2 regions of the Burkholderia torrens genome follow, and region 2 is predicted to be linked to the other one. Evidence: riboswitches for the same ligand, from Rfam matches in the RefSeq annotation. Region 2 holds a riboswitch; the other holds the start of a gene.

Region 1 (5,434 bases), 920 kb from region 2:
CGAGCGCCGCGAACCGGCGCTGCATCGTTGCCTGGCCCGGCAGCACGCCGAGCATCGGCGTCGTCGAGCCGTCCACGTCGGTCAGCGATTCGCACAGATACACCATCCCCCCGCATTCCGCGACGATCGGCCGGCCGGCCGCCGCATGCGCGCGAATCGTCCGCGCGGTCGCGGCATTTGCCGCAAGTGTCGCCGCATGCAGTTCCGGATAGCCGCCCGGCAAAAACAGCGCGTCGCAATCGTCGGGCACCGGTTCGTCGGCGAGCGGCGAGAAGAACCGCAACTGCACGCCGAGCGCGTCGAGCAGCGCGAGATTCGCCGGATAGATGAACGAAAACGCCGCATCGCGCGCCACCGCGATCCGCTTGCCGGCGAGCGCGCGCGGCAGCGGCGCCGAGGCGTCCGGTTCCGCGAACGCGACGGCCGGCGGCAATTCGGCGAGCGCCGTCTGCGCGAGCGCGTCGGCCGCGCGATCGAGCCGCGCGTCGAGATCGTCGATGTCGGCCGGCTGGTGCAGGCCGAGATGCCGCTCCGGCAGCGCGATGCCCGCGTCGGCCGGGACGTGCCCGAGCCAGCGCAGGTCGTCCGGCAGCGCCTGTTGCAGCAGTTCCGCATGCCGCGCCGAGCCGACGCGGTTCGCCAGCACGCCGTGAAACGGCAGCCCCGGCCTGAACCGCGCGAGCCCGAACGCGATCGCCGCGAACGTCTGTGCCATCGCCTTCGCCGAAATCACCGCGACGACCGGCACGCCGAACGCGGCCGCGAGATCGGCACTGCTCGGCGTGCCGTCGAATAGCCCCATCACGCCTTCGATCAGGATCAGGTCCGCGTCGCGCGCGGCATCGGCGAGCAGCGCGCGGCAGCCGGCTTCGCCGACCATGCCGAGATCGAGCGCATGCACGCTCGCGCCGCTTGCGCGTTCGAGCAGCTTCGGGTCGAGAAAATCGGGCCCGGTCTTGAACACGCGCACGCGGCGGCCGAGCCGGCGGTGCAGCCGCGCGAGGCCGGCCGTCACCGACGTCTTGCCTTGGCCCGACGCGGGCGCGCTGACGAACAGCGCGGGGCAGGCCGGCACGCTCAGAACTCCACGCCGCGTTGCGCCTTCACGCCTTGCTCCTTGTACGGATGCTTGACGAGCCGCATTTCGGTGACGAGGTCGGCCGCGTCGATCAGCGCATCGGGCGCGTGCCGGCCGGTCACGACGACGTGCACCGAATCCGGACGCGCAACGAGCGTCGCGAGCACTTCGTCGAGCGGCAGGTATTCGTACTTCAGCACGGTGTTCAGCTCGTCGAGGATCACCATCCGGTAGTCGCCGCTTTCGATCATCCTGCGCGCCTCGTCCCAGCCCTTGCGCGCGGTCGCGATGTCGGCGTCGCGGTTCTGCGTGTTCCACGTATAGCCGTCGCCCATCGTCACGAAATCGCATTCCGCGACCGCGCCGAGGAAGTCGCGCTCGGACGTGTGCAGCGCGCCCTTGATGAACTGCACGACACCGAGCCGCATGCCGTGGCCGAGCACGCGCACGGCCATGCCGAACGCAGCCGTGCTCTTGCCCTTGCCGTTGCCGGTATTGACGATCAGCAGGCCCTTTTCCTGGGTGGCGGCGGCCTGCTTCTTCTCGTGGCCGGCGCGGCGGCGTTCGGTCATCCGCTGATGGGATTCGGCATCGGTCTTCATCGGAAATCGTCCTGTCGAAAGCGAAACAAAGGGTTCAGAGCGGGCCGGCGAGCGCGACCGTCACGCCGTCCCGGATGGATTTGGGGCCCAGCAACCTGCCGTGCGGCGCCGCGAGCTGCGCGCAGGGTTCGGCCACACCGGCAACGCCGAAGCGTGCAAGCGCGGCGTCCGAAGGACCGCTCGCGGCCAGTTCGGGAAGGCTCGCCAACCGCACCGCGTCGAATGCGACGAGCGGCCAGCCGCGGCGCGCGCACAGCGTGCGCAGCGCACGGGCACGCGCCTTGTCGGCGAGCGTCGCGACGAGCGCCGGTTCGGCGGCCGGGTAACGCGCCAGCGCCGCGCGGATCGCGGCATCGAGTTGCGCGGCCGTAACGCCTGCGCGAAAGCCGATGCCGAGCGCGACGCGCATCATGCGTGGCCGCCGAGCGCCGCACGCACCGCCGGATCGTCGGCGAGCGCCGCGACGCGGCCGATCACGACGATCGCCGGCGAACCGAGTCCGGTCGTGCCGACGCGATCGACGAGCGTATCAAGCGTCGCGAGTACGTGGCGTTGTTCGGGTCGCGTGGCATTCTCGATCGCCGCGCACGGCATATCGCCGGGCACGCCGCCGTCGCGCAGCGCGGCGGCAATCGCGTCGAGCCGGCGAATGCCCATGTAGATCACGAGTGTCATGCGCGTGGCCGCGAGCGCACGCCAGTCGGGCTCGTCGACGCCCGCGCCGTGGCCCGTGACGAAGATCACGCCCTGCGCGTCGCCGCGCTGCGTGACCGGGATGCCGAGCGCAGCCGGCGCGGCGATGCCGGCCGTGATGCCGTTCACGATCTCGACCGGAAAGCCCGCCGCGCCCAGCGCGACCAGTTCCTCGCCGCCGCGGCCGAACACGAACGGATCGCCGCCCTTGAGCCGCGCGACGCTGCGGCCCGCTCGCAGGTGCGCGAGCATCGCGGCGACGATCGCTTCCTGCGGCGTCGACGCATGGCCGCCGCGCTTGCCGACGTGCTCGATCTGCGCGCCGGCGCGCGCATGGCACAGCACGTCGGGGTTCACGAGATCGTCGACGAGCAGCACGTCGGCCATGCCGATCGCGCGCACGGCCCTGAGCGTCAGCAGGTCGGCATCGCCGGGGCCGGCGCCGACGAGCCACGCGCGGCTCATTGCACGCGGCACGGCATGCACCGTGTCGAAACAGTGGAACGGAAAAGGCGGGCGGCACATCGGCGGCCGGCGGGCAGGCAGTGCATGGCGAATCGGGTGAAGCTCGCGCGAACGCGGGCGGAATGCGCACCCCATCCGTCCCCCGCGGATCGGGCGTTCGGCGAGCATCGCGCTCGCCCCTTGCGTCGGCCGGTATCCGGGCTGGCCGCTTGCCAGGCCGCAGCCTTCCCGCCCGGCTGAAGGGCAGTGGCATCGCGGGCGGCCTGGGCGCAGGCGCGGGAAAGCGCGTCGCGCGGGCGGCGTACCGTTGCGGGGACAGCACAGGCCGGGCGGATTTCCGCCTCCTGTTTCCCGTTTAACTGCATGCACGGAATGCGCATGCGAGCACCGAACGCGGCGCATACGATAGCACAGGCATGCAACGCACGAGGCGCCCGGCGGACCGGCTGCGCAGGGCGTCGACGTGGTCCGCGCGGTCAGAACTTGTACGCCGCCGTCAGCGTGAACGTGCGTGGCGAACCGGGCATGATCTGCGCGAGGCTCGTCGCATTCGCGTAGTAGTCGCGATCGGTCAGGTTGACGGCCGCCAGCGTCACCTCGAAGTCGCGCGTGCGATATCCGGCCTTGCCGTCCCAGCGGACGTAGGCGGGCAGTTCGAGCAGGTTGTCGCGATCGGCGTAACGCGCCCCTTCGTACACGAGCCCGAGTTCGGCGAAAAATCCGCGCAGCGGCGCATGGCTGACGAACAGGCTGCCGTTCGCCCCGGACACGCCCGCCGACCGCTTGCCCGCGTATTTTGGTTCGGCGTCGACCACCCGCGCGTGTTGCCAGCCGATGCCGCCGCGGACGAACCAGTCGCCCGTGATCCGGCCGGCGACGCCCAGTTCCAGGCCGCGATTGCGCTCGAGGCCGGTGAGGTCGAAAAATCCCGGCCGAACCGGGTCGGCGACGCGGCGGTTGTACAGATCGAGCTGAAACAGTGCGAGCGTCGTGCTCAGCGCGCCGTCGCGCCAGTCGCTTTTCACACCGATCTCGTATTGGCGGTTGTATTGCGGGCCGAGATCGTTGGCGTTGCCGCGCGCGTCCGGCGTGATGCCGATCAGGTCGCCGCCGACCGGCGCGAAGCTCTTGCTGTACGACGCATACAAGCTGTGTGCGCCGACCGGCGACCACACGACGCCGAGCCGCGGGCTCCAGGCCGTCGTCGTGCGCCGCGAATGCAGACCGTTCAGCGCGTTGGTCGAAGCGACGTCGAAGCGTTCCCCGCGCAGGCCGCCGAGCAGCTTCCACGCTCGGCCGAGGTCGATGCGGTCCTGCGCGAAGATTGCGTAGTCGCTGACACGGTGGCGATTCATCGCATACGGGCGCGGCGCCGAGCCGGCCAGTGCGAAACGATCCGGTCCGCTGATCGGGACCGGCGCCGCATCGGCCTGCCAGAGCGTCGGATTGCGTTTCTGCCAGCCGTATTCGATGCCGAACAGCAGATGATGCAGCCCCGCTCCGGTCGCGACCTTGCCGCCCAGTTCGATACCGGTCTGCACGTTGAGATGCGTCATGTCCTGCAGGTAGCGCGCTCGCTGCACGCGCCGATAGTCGCGCGGCTTCGTGACGTAGCTTTGCGTGACGTAGGTATTGTCGAAGGTGCTGCGCAAATCCAGCACGCCCAGCGTATGACGCAGCTCCCAGCCGTCATCGAACGCGTGCGTGAAGACCGAGCGCCAGTTCATGTTCGCGTCGCGGATGGTGTCGCGGCCCGCCGCGCCGAAGAAGGTTGCTCGCCGCGCGGACGGCAGCGAGTACGCGACCGGCTTGCCGGCCGCGTCAAGCGCGGCGACCGGCGCCGGCATGCCGCGATCGGGCACGCGTCGGTACGCGTCGTATTCGAACTGCAGCAGCCAGCTGCGCCGCGCGCCCCGCCATTTGATCGACGGCGCGACGTACTGGCGCGTGCCGTCGACATGGTCGCGGAAGCTGCCTGCGTGTTCGCGTCCGGCATTCAGCCGCACGCTCCATGCGCTCGACAGGGTCCGGTTGAGATCGACCGACGCACCGAGCCGCCCATAACTGCCGGTCGCCGCCGACAGATGTCCGAAGTTTTCCGGCAGCGGCTGCTTGGTGATCCGGTTGATGACGCCGCCGCCGCTGCCGCGCCCGTACAGCGCCGCCGCCGGCCCCTTCAGCACTTCGACGCGTTCGATGTTGCCGAGACTGCGCACGTATTGCGCGTCGTCGCGCATGCCGTCGAGCAGCAGGTCGCCCGCGGCGGAAAAGCCGCGAATACGGAACGAATCGAAGCGCGTATCCGACGTGTTGGACACGCCCGGCACGCCGGCCAGCGCGTCGGCCAGCGTGCGGCCGCCATAGGACAGCGTTTCCTCGACCGCGACGCTGTCGATCGTTTGCGGTACGTCGCGCGGATCGCTCGCGGTGCGAGTCGCAGTGCTCACGCGTTCGGCGCGCGGATCGTTCGGATGACGGCGGCTGCGCACCTCGACCGCGGGCAGTTCTTCATCGAATTCGGCCGCCGGGGCAGGGAAGGAGGCGACGCCGGCGATCGAGCACAGCGACAGGGCCAGCACCGGAAAGCGCTGCCCGG
Region 2 (13,760 bases):
TCGTCAAGCAGCATCAGCGGCGCATCCTGGCACAGCGTCGCAGCCAGCGCGACCCGCTGCCGCTCGCCGCCCGACAGCGACAGCACGTCGCGCGACGCGAGTGCAGTCAGGTCGAACGTCGCGAGTGCATCGTGCGCGGCCGCGCGATCGCCGTCGCGCTCCCAGCCCCAGCCGCCTAGATACGGAAAGCGGTTGAGCAGCACCGTGTCGAACACCGTCGCGCTGAACGCGTCGTGCAGTTGCTGCGGCATCAGCGCGCGGCGCTGCGCGAGTTGCTCGGGGCGCCACGCGGCAAGCGGCCGGCCGTCGATCTCGACCTGTCCGCCGGCCGGCGGCTGCAGCCCCGCGAGCGTCGCGAGCAGCGTCGTCTTGCCCGCGCCGTTCGGCCCCGCGACACACCAGATCTCGCCGGGGCGGAAGGCTTGCGTGAACCCGGCGAGCAACGTGCGCGCGCCGGCCTTCAGCGTCAGGTCGACGGCGTGCAGTCCAGCATCCGTCATCGCATCGGCCTCCTCAACAACATCCACAGGAACACCGGCACGCCGATCAACGCGGTCATCACGCCGACCGGCAACTGCGCGGGCGCGATCGCGGTGCGCGCGAGCAGGTCGGCCGCCATCACGCCGCCGCCGCCCGCGAGCATCGCGGCCGGCAGCAGCATCCGCTGGTCGTTGCCGAACGCAAGCCGCAGCGCATGCGGAACGACGAGGCCGACGAAGCCGATCGTGCCGGCCGTCGTCACCGCGGCCGCGGCGGCCAGCGACGCGACGAGATAGATCCGCACGCGCACGCGCGCGACGGGCACGCCGAGCGCCTGCGCGGTCGCGTCGCCGCGCAGCAGCACGTTCAGTTGCGGCGCAGCCGGCAGCGCGACGCAGGCGGCCAGCAACAGCGCACCCCACGCGAACCACGGCGCCGTCACGCCGTTCAGGTCGCCCGTGAGCCAGAAGATGATGCCGCGCAGCCGCGCATCGGGTGCGAGCGACAGCAACAGCGTGACGAGCGCGCCCCACCCTGCCGCGATCACGACGCCCGTGAGCAGCAGGCGCGGCGACGCGTCGCGCGCATCACCGCGCCACAGCTCGCGGCGCGCGAGGCCGAGTACGAGCGCGACAGAGACGAGCGCGCCGGCAAATGCCGACACGTCGACGAGCCACCACGCGCCGCCGGCGATCATCGCGACGAGCGCGAAGCCGGCCGCGCCGCCGGACACGCCGAGTACGTAGGGTTCCGCGAGCGGATTGCGCAGCAGCACCTGCAGCAGTGCGCCGGCCAGCGCGAGCAGCGCGCCGCACGCGAAACCCGCCAGCGCACGCGGCAGGCGCAGCGTGCGGACGATATCGGCGAACAGCGCATCGCCGCCATGCGGCACGAGCGATGCAAGCGCCTGCCACGGTGACATCGGCACGCTGCCGATCGACAGCGACGCGACGAACAGCAGCGCGACCACGGCGGCCAGCGCGGCCCAGATCGCGGTAGCGCGCGCGGCGCTCATGCCGTGCACGGCCGCGCGCATGACGCGCGGCGCATCCGCTCGAGGTTGCCGGCCGGGCGTGACTGGGACGCCGTGCGGACGATTGGGGTCAGCATCGAAGAACATTCCGTGAAGCATTGCGCGGCCCGCCTCCCCGCAGGCCGCGCGTCATGAAGCCCGTGCGGGCTTCCCGTCTCGGCCGGTATCCGGGCTGGCGGCGGTCCGGCTCGCCTTCCCGCGCGTGTCACGCGCAGTGGCCCGCGCCCGCATGCGACACCTGCATGCAAGACGCGCCCGAGCCGGCCTGCGTCAAGGGACGCGGCCGCTTACCGTTGCGGGGGCAGCGCAGGTTGGCGCGCTCCATGATCGCGCGCCCTGCTTCCCGTTTAACCGCGCGTGCCACGCGCGAGCACCGAGGCGGCGCCAGTTTAGGAGCGGGTAGCGCGAGCGTCAAGGAAGCGTCCGGACACGTGCGGGAAGCACCGATTCACGGCGAGAAGCAGGGGTGTTACGACTGGAAACGTTACAGATGTCGGATTGCGCGTTATTCCGCGCTAAAATGCTGGGTCTTTAGAGGACGCAGCAAATGCTCAACGAACTCGAAACCTTATCTCAAAATATTGGCCGTCTGATTTCGCTGAACAAGCGCTATCACGCGGAACGGCTCGCGCTCGAAGAGCAGGTCGCGCAATTGCGCACGGAAGCGGACACGGTCCGCGCGGAACTCGCGGAACTGCGTGACGAACGCAATGCGCTCGCGGCCGAGCGCGACACGCTGTCGGCAAAGATCGACGACGCCCAGGTGAAACTGAACGCGATTCTCGAAAAGCTGCCGCGCTCGAAAAGCGCGGAGCAAGCCGACAACCAGCTCGACCTGCTGGATGCGCAGGCGCGTCCGGATGGCGATGACGCGGCCAGCCACGGAGAACATGCATGAGCACCAAGCAGATCGAAGTCTCGATTCTCGGCCAGCCCTATCGGCTCGCCTGTTCGGCCGAGACCGAAGCGGCGCTGCTCGAGGCAGTCGCGCGCGTCGACGCAGAAATGTCGAAAATCCGCTCGAACAGTTCGGTACGCGGCACCGATCGCATTGCGGTGATGGCGGCACTGTCGCTCGCATCGGAATTGCTGCGGCTGCAAACGAGTGTGCGGCACGGTGAAGCATTTCCGGCGGAGGAAATCCGTCGTACAATGCACCAGATGAACGAACAGCTCGGCGCGGTGCTCGCACAGCACGAGACGCAGTAACGTTTCAAACGATGTGTCGATTCCCCTTGATCTCGGCGGTCAACGGTGGTCAAATTGGCGCATCGAATCACAGTTCAGTCAGCTTCCCTGCCTGGTTCGCCAAGGTCATATATTCCTTGAACCAATGCCATGTGCACGGTTGCGGAAATTTGTAGCACGGGCGCGCGCGTCACTCTGTCTGATGTACCCGAAGTGCTGCTAACTGCGACCAATTCTGAACCCCAGGTTCAGGATGCCGGCCTAGCGGCCAAGGCGGGGGCCTATCCAACGGCATCGGGCACGTCCCGGTGCCGTTTTCTTTTGTAGCAGCCTCTTTCTGCGTCGATCACGATCCATGCAATACTGGCTGATGAAGTCCGAACCGGACGAAGCAAGCATCGACGATCTCGCCAACGCCCCGCAGCGCTCGCTGCCATGGACCGGCGTGCGCAACTATCAGGCGCGCAATTTCATGCGCGACACGATGAAGATCGGCGACGGCGTGCTGTTCTATCACTCGAGCTGCCCCGAGCCGGGCATCGCGGGCCTCGCGGAAGTGTCGTCGACACCCTACCCCGATCCCACGCAGTTCGATCCTGCAAGCCCCTATTACGACCCGAAATCGACGCAGGAAGCACCGCGCTGGTTGCTCGTCGACGTGCGCTACGTGAAAAAGTCGCCGCTCGTGCCGCTCGCCGCACTGCGCGAACACGACGAACTCGCCGACATGCGCGTGCTGGCCCGCGGCAACCGCTTGTCGATCACACCGGTTACGCGTGCCGAATGGCGCTTCATCACCGAGAAGTTGATGAAGTAGGCGCACGCCAAAGGTCAAATCTGGTCAGCACACGCATGCCGACACGGAACTCGCGGGTCTTTTGCGCAGCCTAAGCAACCGCTGTCGACCGATCAGGCCGGCCGCCGTTTATTTCGTCGCGCGGTACGCCCGCGTCGTGCACGCGTGATCCGCGTGCGCGCCCTCGCACAAGGAGTCCAACAATGACCAAGAAATCCGCACTCGCGCTGTCGCTCGCCCTCGCCGCCGCCGTTCCCGTCGCGCTGACGCTCGCGTCGCCCGCCGCGCACGCGCAAACCGCGAACCCGCATTTCCCCGAGCCGGCCGGCGTGCTGTCGCTGTCGTCGCAGGCCAGCGCCGACGTGCCGCAGGACATCATCCACATCACGCTGTTCTACGAGCAGCAGGCCAAGGACCCGGGCAGCCTCACGGCGCAGCTGAACCAGCGCGCCGACGCAGCGCTGTCGCAGGCGAAGGGCGTGTCGGGCGTCACCGCGCATACGGGTGCGTTCTCCGTGTATCCGAGCACCGATCGCGACGGCAAGATTTCCGCGTGGCGCGGGCGTACCGAGGTGGCGCTCGAATCGCGCGATTTCGCCGCGGCGTCGAAGCTCGCGGGCCAGTTGTCGAACCTGATGCAGGTCGCGAATGTCGAGTTCTCGCTGTCGCCTGAAGCGCAGCGCACGGCCGAGCAGAAGCTCACGACCGAGGCGATCAAGTCGTTCCGCGCACGCGCGGACGAAGCCGCGAAGGCGTTCGGCTACAGCAGCTACACGATCCGCGACGTGAACGTCGGCAGCGGCCGCAACGTACAGCCGTACCCACGCATGATGGCGATGGCCGCGGCGCCGATGGACAGCGCGAAGATGAGCGCACCGATCGCGGTCGAAGGCGGCAAGGCGACCGTGTCGGTCACCGTCAACGGCTCGGTGCAGATGAAGTAACGCGCCACGCGCAGCTATAGGAAACGAAAAACGCCGGCCCGAGGGCCGGCGTTTTTCATGTGCCTGCGCGTTGTCGATGCACGCGTCGATTGCGCGCGCATCGATTTCGCATCACGCCGCGGCGTTTGCCGAGCGGCGGCGATACGCCCACACCATCAGCGCGACACCCGCGAGGATCATCGGCAGCGACAGCCACTGCCCCATCGACAGGCCGAGCGCCAGCAGGCCGAGGAAGTCGTCGGGCTCGCGCGCGAACTCGACCGTGAAGCGTGCGAGGCCATAGCCGATCAGGAACAGCGCGGACACGGCGCCCATCGGCCGCGACTTGCGCGAGAAGAAGAACAGCGCGAAGAACAGCACGATACCTTCGAGCGCGATTTCATAGAGCTGCGAAGGATGGCGCGGCAGCATCTGGTATTGCATGAACACGTCGGCGAGATGCCACTTCTCGACAAGCTCGGGATGCTTCGGCAGCCACGCCGCATCGTCGCGCATCGCGCCCGGGAACAGCATCGCCCACGGTGCCGCCGGATCGGTCACGCGGCCCCACAGTTCGCCGTTGATGAAGTTGCCGAGCCGCCCGGCCGCGAGCCCCGTCGGCACCATCGGCGCGACGAAATCGGTGACCTGCAGCCAGTGGCGCTTGCGCTGCCACGCGAACAGCATCATCGCGAGCGTGACACCGAGGAAGCCGCCATGAAACGACATGCCGCCTTCCCACACCTTGAACACGTCGAGCGGATGCGAGAAATAGAAATCGGCCTTGTAGAACAGCACGTAGCCGAGCCGGCCGCCCAGCACGGTGCCGAGCACGCCGTAGAACATCATGTCGTCGATGTCCTTCGCGGTCCAGCCCTGCGCCGCGACGTGCGGCAGCTTCAGACGGATCCGGCCGACGACGATCGCCGCGATGAAGCCGACGAGATACATGAGGCCGTACCAGCGCACGGCCAGCGGCCCGAGATGGATCGCAACGGGGTCGAAATTCGGGTGAATGATCATGGGTTAGCGAAGAAGTTTTCGAATGCGGTACGGCTGTCGCACTGCGCAGCACCGCGCATTGGACGGCACCGGTGCACCATCGTTCACGTCACGCGGCCAGGCCCTGCGCGCGCACGACGTCGATGAAGCCGGCCAGCACGGGGCTCACGTCGCCCGTGCGCCACACGAGGCCGGTCTCGACGACCGGCGCGGGACCGGCGAGCGGCCGGTAAACCACGCCGGTGCGCCGCAGGTTACGCAGCGATTGCGGCACCAGTGCGACGCCCATGCCGGCCGACACGAGGCTGACGATCGTCTGCATCTGGATCGCCTCCTGGCCGATGCGCGGGGTCTCCCCCGCCGCGCCGTAGCAGCCCGTAATGATGTCATAAAAGCCGGGCGCCAAACGGCGCGGAAAGATCACGAGCGGCAACGCGGCCACTTCGGCGAGATGCACGGGTGCGTCTTCGGGCGCATCGGACGCCGCAGCGGGCATCGCGACCACCAGCGGCTCGCGCACCACGGGCAGGTACGACAGCCCGGCCGCATGGCGCGGCGGCACCGGCGGAATGACGAGCCCCGCGTCGATGCGGCCGGCGACGAGCTCGTCGATCTGCACGTCGCTCGTCGCCTCCGCGAGCTGCAGGCGCACTTGCGGGTAGCGTGCGCCGAACGCGCGCAGCAGCGACGGCAGCAGCCCGTAGTCGGCGGTCGATACGAACGCGAGCGACAGCGAGCCGGCCTCGCCGCGCGCGAGCCGCCGCGCCAGCGGCGGCAGCGCATCGGCCGACGCCAGCAGCCGGCGCACGTCGGGCAACAGCGCCGCGCCGACCGCCGTCAGCGCCACCGAGCGCTTGGTGCGGACGAACAGTGCGACGCCGAGCGTGTCCTCGAGCGCGCGGATCGCCTGCGACAGCGGCGGCTGCGTCATCGACAGGCGTTCGGCCGCGCGGCCGAAATGGCGCTCGTCGGCGACAGTCATGAAATAGCGCCACTGGCGCAGATCGGGTGTCGGATCGGCCATGCTCGATTCATTCGTAAAACGACTTAATAAGCCACAAATAATATATTGGACATCCCAATCCGGAAACTCCATTCTTGATTGATCCGAACCGGCGCGCCCTCACGAGCGACGCCCACACAACGATGGAGTCCCCCATGTCGTACAACCGTCGCTCGAAGCACATCACGCAAGGCGTGGCCCGTTCGCCGAACCGCTCGATGTATTACGCACTCGGCTACCAGAAGGACGATTTCGACAAGCCGATGGTCGGCATCGCGAACGGCCATTCGACGATCACGCCCTGCAATTCCGGCCTGCAGCGCCTGTCGGACGCGGCCGTCGACGCCGTGAAGGCGTCCGGCGCGAACCCGCAGATCTTCGGCACGCCGACGATTTCGGACGGCATGTCGATGGGCACCGAGGGGATGAAGTACTCGCTCGTGTCGCGCGAGGTGATCGCCGACTGCATCGAGACCTGCGTGCAGGGCCAATGGATGGACGGCGTGGTGGTGGTCGGCGGCTGCGACAAGAACATGCCGGGCGGGATGATCGCGCTCGCGCGCCTGAACGTGCCGGGCATCTACGTGTACGGCGGCACGATCCGCCCCGGCCACTGGAAGGGCAAGGACCTGACGATCGTGTCGTCGTTCGAGGCCGTCGGCGAATTCACCGCGGGCCGGATGTCGCAGGAGGATTTCGATGGGGTCGAGAAGAACGCATGCCCGACGTCGGGCTCGTGCGGCGGCATGTACACCGCGAACACGATGAGCTCGTCGTTCGAGGCGCTCGGGATGTCGCTGCTCTATTCGTCGACGATGGCGAACCCCGACCAGGAGAAGGTCGATTCGGCCGCCGAATCGGCGCGCGTGCTCGTCGAGGCCGTGAAGCGCGACCTGAAGCCGCGCGACATCATCACGAAGGAAGCGATCGAGAACGCCGTGTCGGTGATCATGGCGACGGGCGGCTCGACCAATGCGGTGCTGCACTATCTCGCGATCGCGCACGCGGCCGAGGTCGACTGGACGATCGACGACTTCGAGCGCATCCGCAAGCGCGTGCCCGTGATCTGCGACCTGAAGCCGTCCGGGAAGTATGTCGCGACCGACCTGCACCAGGCCGGCGGGATTCCGCAGGTGCTGAAGATCCTGCTCGATGCGGGGCTGCTGCACGGCGACTGCATGACGATCACGGGCCGCACGATCGCCGACGAGCTGAAGGACGTGCCGAGCGTGCCGCGCGCCGACCAGGACGTGATCTACCCGATCGACCGCGCGCTGTACAAGGAAGGCCACCTGGCGATCCTGAAGGGCAATCTCGCGGAAGACGGCGCGGTCGCGAAGATCACCGGCCTGAAGAACCCGGTGATCACGGGCCCGGCCCGCGTGTTCGACGACGAACAGAGCGCGATGGACGCGATCCTCGGCGACCGGATCCGCGCGGGCGACATCCTCGTGCTGCGCTATCTCGGCCCGCAGGGCGGCCCCGGCATGCCGGAAATGCTCGCGCCGACGTCCGCGATCATCGGCAAGGGGCTCGGCGAATCGGTCGGCTTCATCACGGACGGCCGTTTCTCGGGCGGCACCTGGGGGATGGTGGTCGGCCACGTCGCGCCCGAGGCGTTCGTCGGCGGCACGATCGCGCTCGTGCAGGAAGGCGACTCGATCACGATCGACGCGCACCGGCTGCTGCTGCAACTGAATGTCGACGATGCGGAACTCGCGCGCCGCCGCGCCGCGTGGCAACAGCCGGCACCGCGCTACACGCGCGGCGTGCTCGCGAAATTCGCGGCGCTCGCACGGCCGGCGAACAAGGGGGCCGTCACGGGTTGACGGCAGCCCGCCGCTACATGCGTCCCCAATAAACATGGCCGCCGGGGAAACGCGCAAAACGCGCTTTCCCTTTGCTTTTATAATGCGCGGACCATGAAGCCGGCTGTCCCCGCCGGCGGAGAACCGCATGAAACAGACGATATTGCGCGCGCTGCTCGTGATGCTGCTGACCGGCAGCGCAGCGGCCGCGCGTGCCGACCAGGCCGACGGACTCGCGCTGGCGCAGCGCAGGAACTGCATGGCCTGCCATGCGGTGAGCAAGCCGCTGATGGGCCCGTCGTTCCACGACATCGCCGGCAAGTACTCGGCGCGCGGCGACGCCGTCGACTACCTGGCCCAATCGATCGTGAAAGGCAGCGTCGGCGTATGGGGCAGCGTGCCGATGCCCGCCAATACGCAGCTGTCGAACACCGAAGCCCACACGCTCGCGCAATGGGTGCTGTCGGTGCGCTGAAGCGGATGCCCGGACGGCGATCGCCGTTGTACCGGGCGCTGCCGGCAGGCGGGCCTGCACCGACCGACCGGCGCCCTGACGGCCGCCTCGCCTGTACCTACTGGAACCGCACCCTCTTTTCCACCACGGATCGCCCGTGCGGGCCGCACATTCAGCCGGAACGGCCGGCGCGGCGGCGCGCGATCTCTTCATCGACCGCGTCGCGGACCCAGTCCATCACCTCGGTTTCCAGCGCGAGCGCCACCTCGCGCGTGACCTGGCCCACGAGCCAGGCCGAATGCTCATGCAGCGCGTCACGGCAGCGTGCCTCGATCGCGTCGCGGCCCGCACCGGTCAGATAGTTCGTCAACCGATTGCGCAGGCGCTCGGCGATATGCTGCGCATCCTCCGGCGTCAGCCCCGCTGCGGCGCCCGCATCCGGCAGCGGCACGCCGGCCGGTACGACGGCCTCCGGCAGCGCCGTCTCAGGCACCTGCCCGGCCGCTCCTTGTGTCATCGCGGCAAACGCGTGCTGCGGCACGCCATCGTCGGCCAGCGACGACCGCAGCGGCGCATTCATTACGGCCGCATCTTCGGCGACCACGTGCTCCGCGGCGCCGGTTTCGGCCGGCGCATCGGTCTCGCCCATCGCCGCCGCCTCGGCTGCCGCCACGTCGCCAGGCAACTCGATCGCCGGCACGTGCAGCGTCGGCACCGGCTCGATGACGACGTCGGTTTCGGGGTAGGCCCCGGTTTTCAGGGAATCTCCCGGCGCGACCACGTCGGTGAGCACCGGAATCGCCGGATGGCCGTGCGGCTGCGGCGCGGCGGGCGCGGACGCGCGCGCCGGCACCGGCTTGCCGGGCACCAGCACGTCGGTCAGCGTCGGGATCGAGGATGAATCGGCTTCTGTCACGGCAACACTCCGTCGACGGTTGCGGCTAGCTGCCCTGCTTGTAGTTGTTCAGCGCGTATCCGCGGTCGCGGTAGAACCGGTAGCGGTCGCGGCCCGCGGCCAGCTCGTCCGGCGCGTTGCCGACCACTTCGAGCAGGCGCTCGAAGCGGGCGAACTGCGCGGGCACGGCGGCGCCGAGGTTCAGCAGCACGTGGTGATGCGGCGCACGATCGAGATCGGCGGCCAGCACGATCGGCGTGCCGGCTGCGTGCTCGCTGTCGACGCCGCAATGCGGGATGAAATCGAGCGGCGAGAACGTCCAGAGCCGCTCGTCGAGCGCGCGCAGGCGCGCGGGCTCGGCGAGCACGACGACCGGCTGCCCGGCCTGGTAGGCCTTGCGCAGCAGCCGGCACGCGTATGCGAGCGAATCGCCGACGTTCGAGTGGAAATCGATCCGCGTCATTGCCCGCGTACCCGCATCGTCGTCAGCACCGCCATCACTGGCCGGCGCGATCGATCAGGAACTGCGCGAGCAACGGCACCGGACGGCCCGTCGCACCCTTCGCCGCGCCACCCTTCCATGCGGTACCCGCGATGTCGAGGTGAGCCCACGGATAGCTCTCGGTGAAGCGCGACAGGAAGCACGCGGCCGTCACGGCGCCGGCCGGACGCCCGCCGATGTTCGCGAGATCCGCGAAGTTCGACTTCAGCTGGTCCTGGTACTCGTCGTCGAGCGGCATGCGCCATGCCGGGTCGTTCGCCTCGCGCGATGCGTCGAGCAGTTCGCCCGCGAGCGCATCGTTGGTCGAGAACAGGCCGCTGTTGTGGCCGCCCAGCGCGATCACGCACGCACCCGTCAGCGTCGCGACGTCGATCACCGCTGCCGGCTTGAAGCGCTCGGCATAGGTGAGCGCGTCGCACAGGATCAGGCGGCCTTCGGCGTCGGTGTTCAGCACTTCGATCGTCAGGCCCTTCATGCTGGTGACGATGTCGCCCGGCTTCGTCGCGTTGCCGCCCGGCATGTTCTCGCAGGTCGGCACGATCGCGACGACGTTGATCTTCAGGCCCATCTCGGCAACCGCGCGCATCGTGCCGAGCACGGAGCCCGCGCCGCACATGTCGTACTTCATCTCGTCCATGCCTTCGCCCGGCTTCAGCGAGATGCCGCCCGTGTCGAACGTGATGCCCTTGCCGACCAGCACGACCGGCGCGGCCTTCGCGGCGGCGCCCTGGTAGTGCAGCACGATGAACTGCGGCGGCTCGACCGACGCACGCGCGACCGACAGGAACGAACCCATCTTCAGCGCCTGGATCTGCTTGAGCCCGAGGACTTCGGCCTTCAGGCCCCAATCCTTCGCGATCTTCTTCGCGGTGTTGCCGAGGTAGGTCGGCGTGCAGACGTTGCCGGGCAGGTTGCCGAGATCGCGGGTCAGATCCATCCCGTTCGCGAGCGCGACAGCCTGCTTGACCGCGACCTTTGCAGCCTTCTCGTCGGCCGGGTCGACGCTGAACACGACACGCTTGAGCGTGTGCGACGCCGGTTCCGGCTTGCTCTTCATCTGCGTGAAGCGGTAGGTCTCGTTGCGCAGCGCGAGAATCGCGGCACGCACGCCCCAGTCCGAGCTGCGCTCGTCGACCGGCAGCTGCGCGAGCGAGAACGTGACCTGGACCACCTTGGTCGCCAGCAGCGCGCGCCACGCGGCCGTCACCGCGTCGTTATAGGCTTTCTGATTGAAAGCATCCTGCTTGCCGAGGCCGACGAGCAGCACGCGCGACGCGCCGATGCCCGACACTTCGTGCAGGAACAGGGTCTTGCCGCGCTTGCCGTCCATGTCGCCGGCCTTCACCACGCGCGAAATGAGCCCCTTGGTGGCCGTGTCGATGTCGAGCGCCGCGCCGGAAAGCGTCTGCGCCTCGAAGATGCCGAGCACGATGCAGTCGGACTTCCCGGTCAGGAACCCCTTGGCCTCGCCTTTGCTCCAATCACAGCCTTTTATGCTAAAGTCCATCGCGCTTGTCCTCGGATAAAATCTGGGCTAAGGATGAAAGCCGCAATTATCCGCTATTTTTCCCGTGGCGGCGCGAGCGCTCCACCACGCGTGCGCAGCCTCCCGCCCTCTTCTCATCAAGAATGATCTTCGAACGCTCCCTCCAGCGCGAGCTTGCGTATACGGCTGGCGCCGTGTTCATGGTGCTGCTCACGATCATGCTCACGACGATGATGATCCGCATCGTCGGCTATGCCGCGTCCGGTGAAATCGATCCGCGGGACGTGCTCGTGCTGATCGGCCTGACCGTGATCGGCTACCTCGCCGTGATGCTCGTCGTCACGCTGTTCGTGTCGATCCTGTTCGTGCTGACCCGGTGGTACCGGGACTCCGAAATGGTCGTCTGGCTCGCGTCGGGCGTGAGCCTCACGCGCCTCATCAAGCCGATCGGCGTGTTCGCCACGCCGATCGTCCTGCTGATCGCCTTCTTCGCGTTCGTCGGCTGGCCGTGGTCGAACCAGCAGAGCAAGATGATCAAGGCGCGTTTCCAGCAGCGCGACGAGATCTCGCTGCTCGCGCCGGGCCAGTTCCGCGAGTCGGCCACGAACCACCGCGTGTTCTTCATCGAGAAGATGACGCCCGACCAGAGCAAGGTGCAGAACGTGTTCGTCACGTCGACCGAGAACGGCAAGGTCAACGTGGTCGTGTCGCAGACGGGTCACACGGAAACGCACGACGGCAGCCGCTTCGTCGTCCTGGAGGACGGCCGCCGCTACGACGGCACGCCCGGCCAGCCGAACTTCAAGATCATGGAGTTCGAACGCTACGGCGTGAAGATCACGAGCACCCCGGTCACCAACGTACCGACCACCAACAGCACGCCGACGCTCGACCTGCTGCGCAACCCGACGCGCGACAACCTCGCGGAATTCGCGTGGCGCGCGGGGCTGCCGCTGATCGCGATCAACCTGATGGTGCTCGGCATTCCGCTGTCGTACCAGAACCCGCGCCGCAGCCGCACGATCAACCTCGTGATGGCCGTGCTGATCTACCTCACGTACTCGAACCTGCTGAACGTCGTGCAGGCGCAGATCGAGCAGGGCAAGATGTCGTTCGGCGTCGGCCTGGTCGGCCTGCATGCGCTCGTCGCGGCGATCGTCGCCGTGATCTTCTGGTTGCGCGTGCGCAATCGTCCGTTGTTGACACGCGCGCTGTTCGGCCGCTCGGGAGCATGATCGATGCGGCTCTATGAAAAGTACTTCGCGCGGCAGATCTACATCACGTTCGTCTTCATCCTGTTCGCGTTCTCGGGCCTGTTCTTCTTCTTCGACCTGATCAGCGAACTGAATTCGGTCGGGCACGGGAACTACAAGTTCGGCTACGCGGTGCTGCGCGTCGCGCTGCAGACGCCGTCGCGCTTCTACGAGATCATCCCGGTCGCCGCGCTGATCAGCGCGATCTACGTGTTCGCGCAGATGGCCGCGAACTCGGAATTCACGATCTTCCGCGTGTCGGGCCTCGCGACCAACCAGGCACTCCGCTCGCTGCTGAAGATCGGCGTGCCGCTCGTGATCGTCACCTACCTGATCGGCGAATTCGTCGGCCCGTACGCCGACCAGCTGTCCGAACGCGTGCGGCTGCAGGCGCTCGGCGCGTCGGTGTCGTCGAACTTCCAGTCGGGCGTGTGGGTGAAGGACACGCTCGCGGCGCGCGAGAACGGCGAGCAGGTCACGCGCTTCGTCAACGTCGGCAGCCTGTCGCCCGACTCGACGATCAGCAACGTGCGCATCTACGAATTCGACTCGAAGTTCCAGCTGCAGAACGTGCGGATCGCGCAGACGGGCCGCTACGAGCCGCCCGGCCACTGGCTGCTGAAGGGCGTCTCCGAGACGGAGCTCACGCCGATCAAGCCGATCAGCGGCCAGCCGGCCGACGCGCTGAACCCCGTGTACCGGTCGCAGCAGGTGTCGCTGCCCGAATACCGGCTGCGTTCGGACCTGACGCCGCAGATCCTGTCGGTGCTGCTCGTGTCGCCGGAGCGCATGTCGATCATCAACCTGTTCCGCTACATCCAGCACTTGCGCGAGAACCAGCAGGACACGCAGCGCTACGACATCGCGCTGTGGCGCAAGCTGCTGTATCCGTTCGCGGTGTTCGTGATGCTCGTGCTGTCGCTGCCGTTCGCGTACC

What was found. A riboswitch is a leader RNA that binds a small molecule or an ion and turns the genes downstream of it on or off. The one in region 2 is predicted to bind cobalamin.
Region 1: another riboswitch for cobalamin. It lies ahead of cobA (uroporphyrinogen-III C-methyltransferase); the one in region 2 lies ahead of AC5LXX_RS12700 (FecCD family ABC transporter permease).

The regions. Positions count from the first base shown of each region.
Region 1 covers NZ_OZ480211.1:1,831,584-1,837,017, forward strand. Annotated here, with positions in the region: gene AC5LXX_RS08365 (cobyrinic acid a,c-diamide synthase CobB) at 1-1,075, opposite strand, end outside; gene cobO (cob(I)yrinic acid a,c-diamide adenosyltransferase) at 1,078-1,680, opposite strand; gene AC5LXX_RS08375 (cobalamin biosynthesis protein) at 1,715-2,092, opposite strand; gene cobA (uroporphyrinogen-III C-methyltransferase) at 2,089-2,898, opposite strand; cobalamin riboswitch at 3,009-3,246, opposite strand; gene AC5LXX_RS08385 (TonB-dependent receptor) at 3,315-5,434, opposite strand, start outside.
Region 2 covers NZ_OZ480211.1:2,751,210-2,764,969, forward strand. Annotated here, with positions in the region: gene AC5LXX_RS12695 (ABC transporter ATP-binding protein) at 1-500, opposite strand, end outside; gene AC5LXX_RS12700 (FecCD family ABC transporter permease) at 497-1,495, opposite strand; cobalamin riboswitch at 1,655-1,906, opposite strand; gene AC5LXX_RS12705 (ATPase) at 2,061-2,411, shown strand; gene AC5LXX_RS12710 (cell division protein ZapA) at 2,408-2,722, shown strand; RNA gene ssrS (6S RNA) at 2,804-2,985, shown strand; gene AC5LXX_RS12720 (EVE domain-containing protein) at 3,057-3,518, shown strand; gene AC5LXX_RS12725 (SIMPL domain-containing protein) at 3,701-4,441, shown strand; gene lgt (prolipoprotein diacylglyceryl transferase) at 4,553-5,443, opposite strand; gene AC5LXX_RS12735 (LysR family transcriptional regulator) at 5,532-6,446, opposite strand; gene ilvD (dihydroxy-acid dehydratase) at 6,581-8,254, shown strand; gene AC5LXX_RS12745 (c-type cytochrome) at 8,382-8,708, shown strand; gene AC5LXX_RS12750 (DUF2486 family protein) at 8,860-9,603, opposite strand; gene AC5LXX_RS12755 (DNA polymerase III subunit chi) at 9,629-10,045, opposite strand; gene AC5LXX_RS12760 (leucyl aminopeptidase) at 10,080-11,591, opposite strand; gene lptF (LPS export ABC transporter permease LptF) at 11,714-12,805, shown strand; gene lptG (LPS export ABC transporter permease LptG) at 12,809-13,760, shown strand, end outside.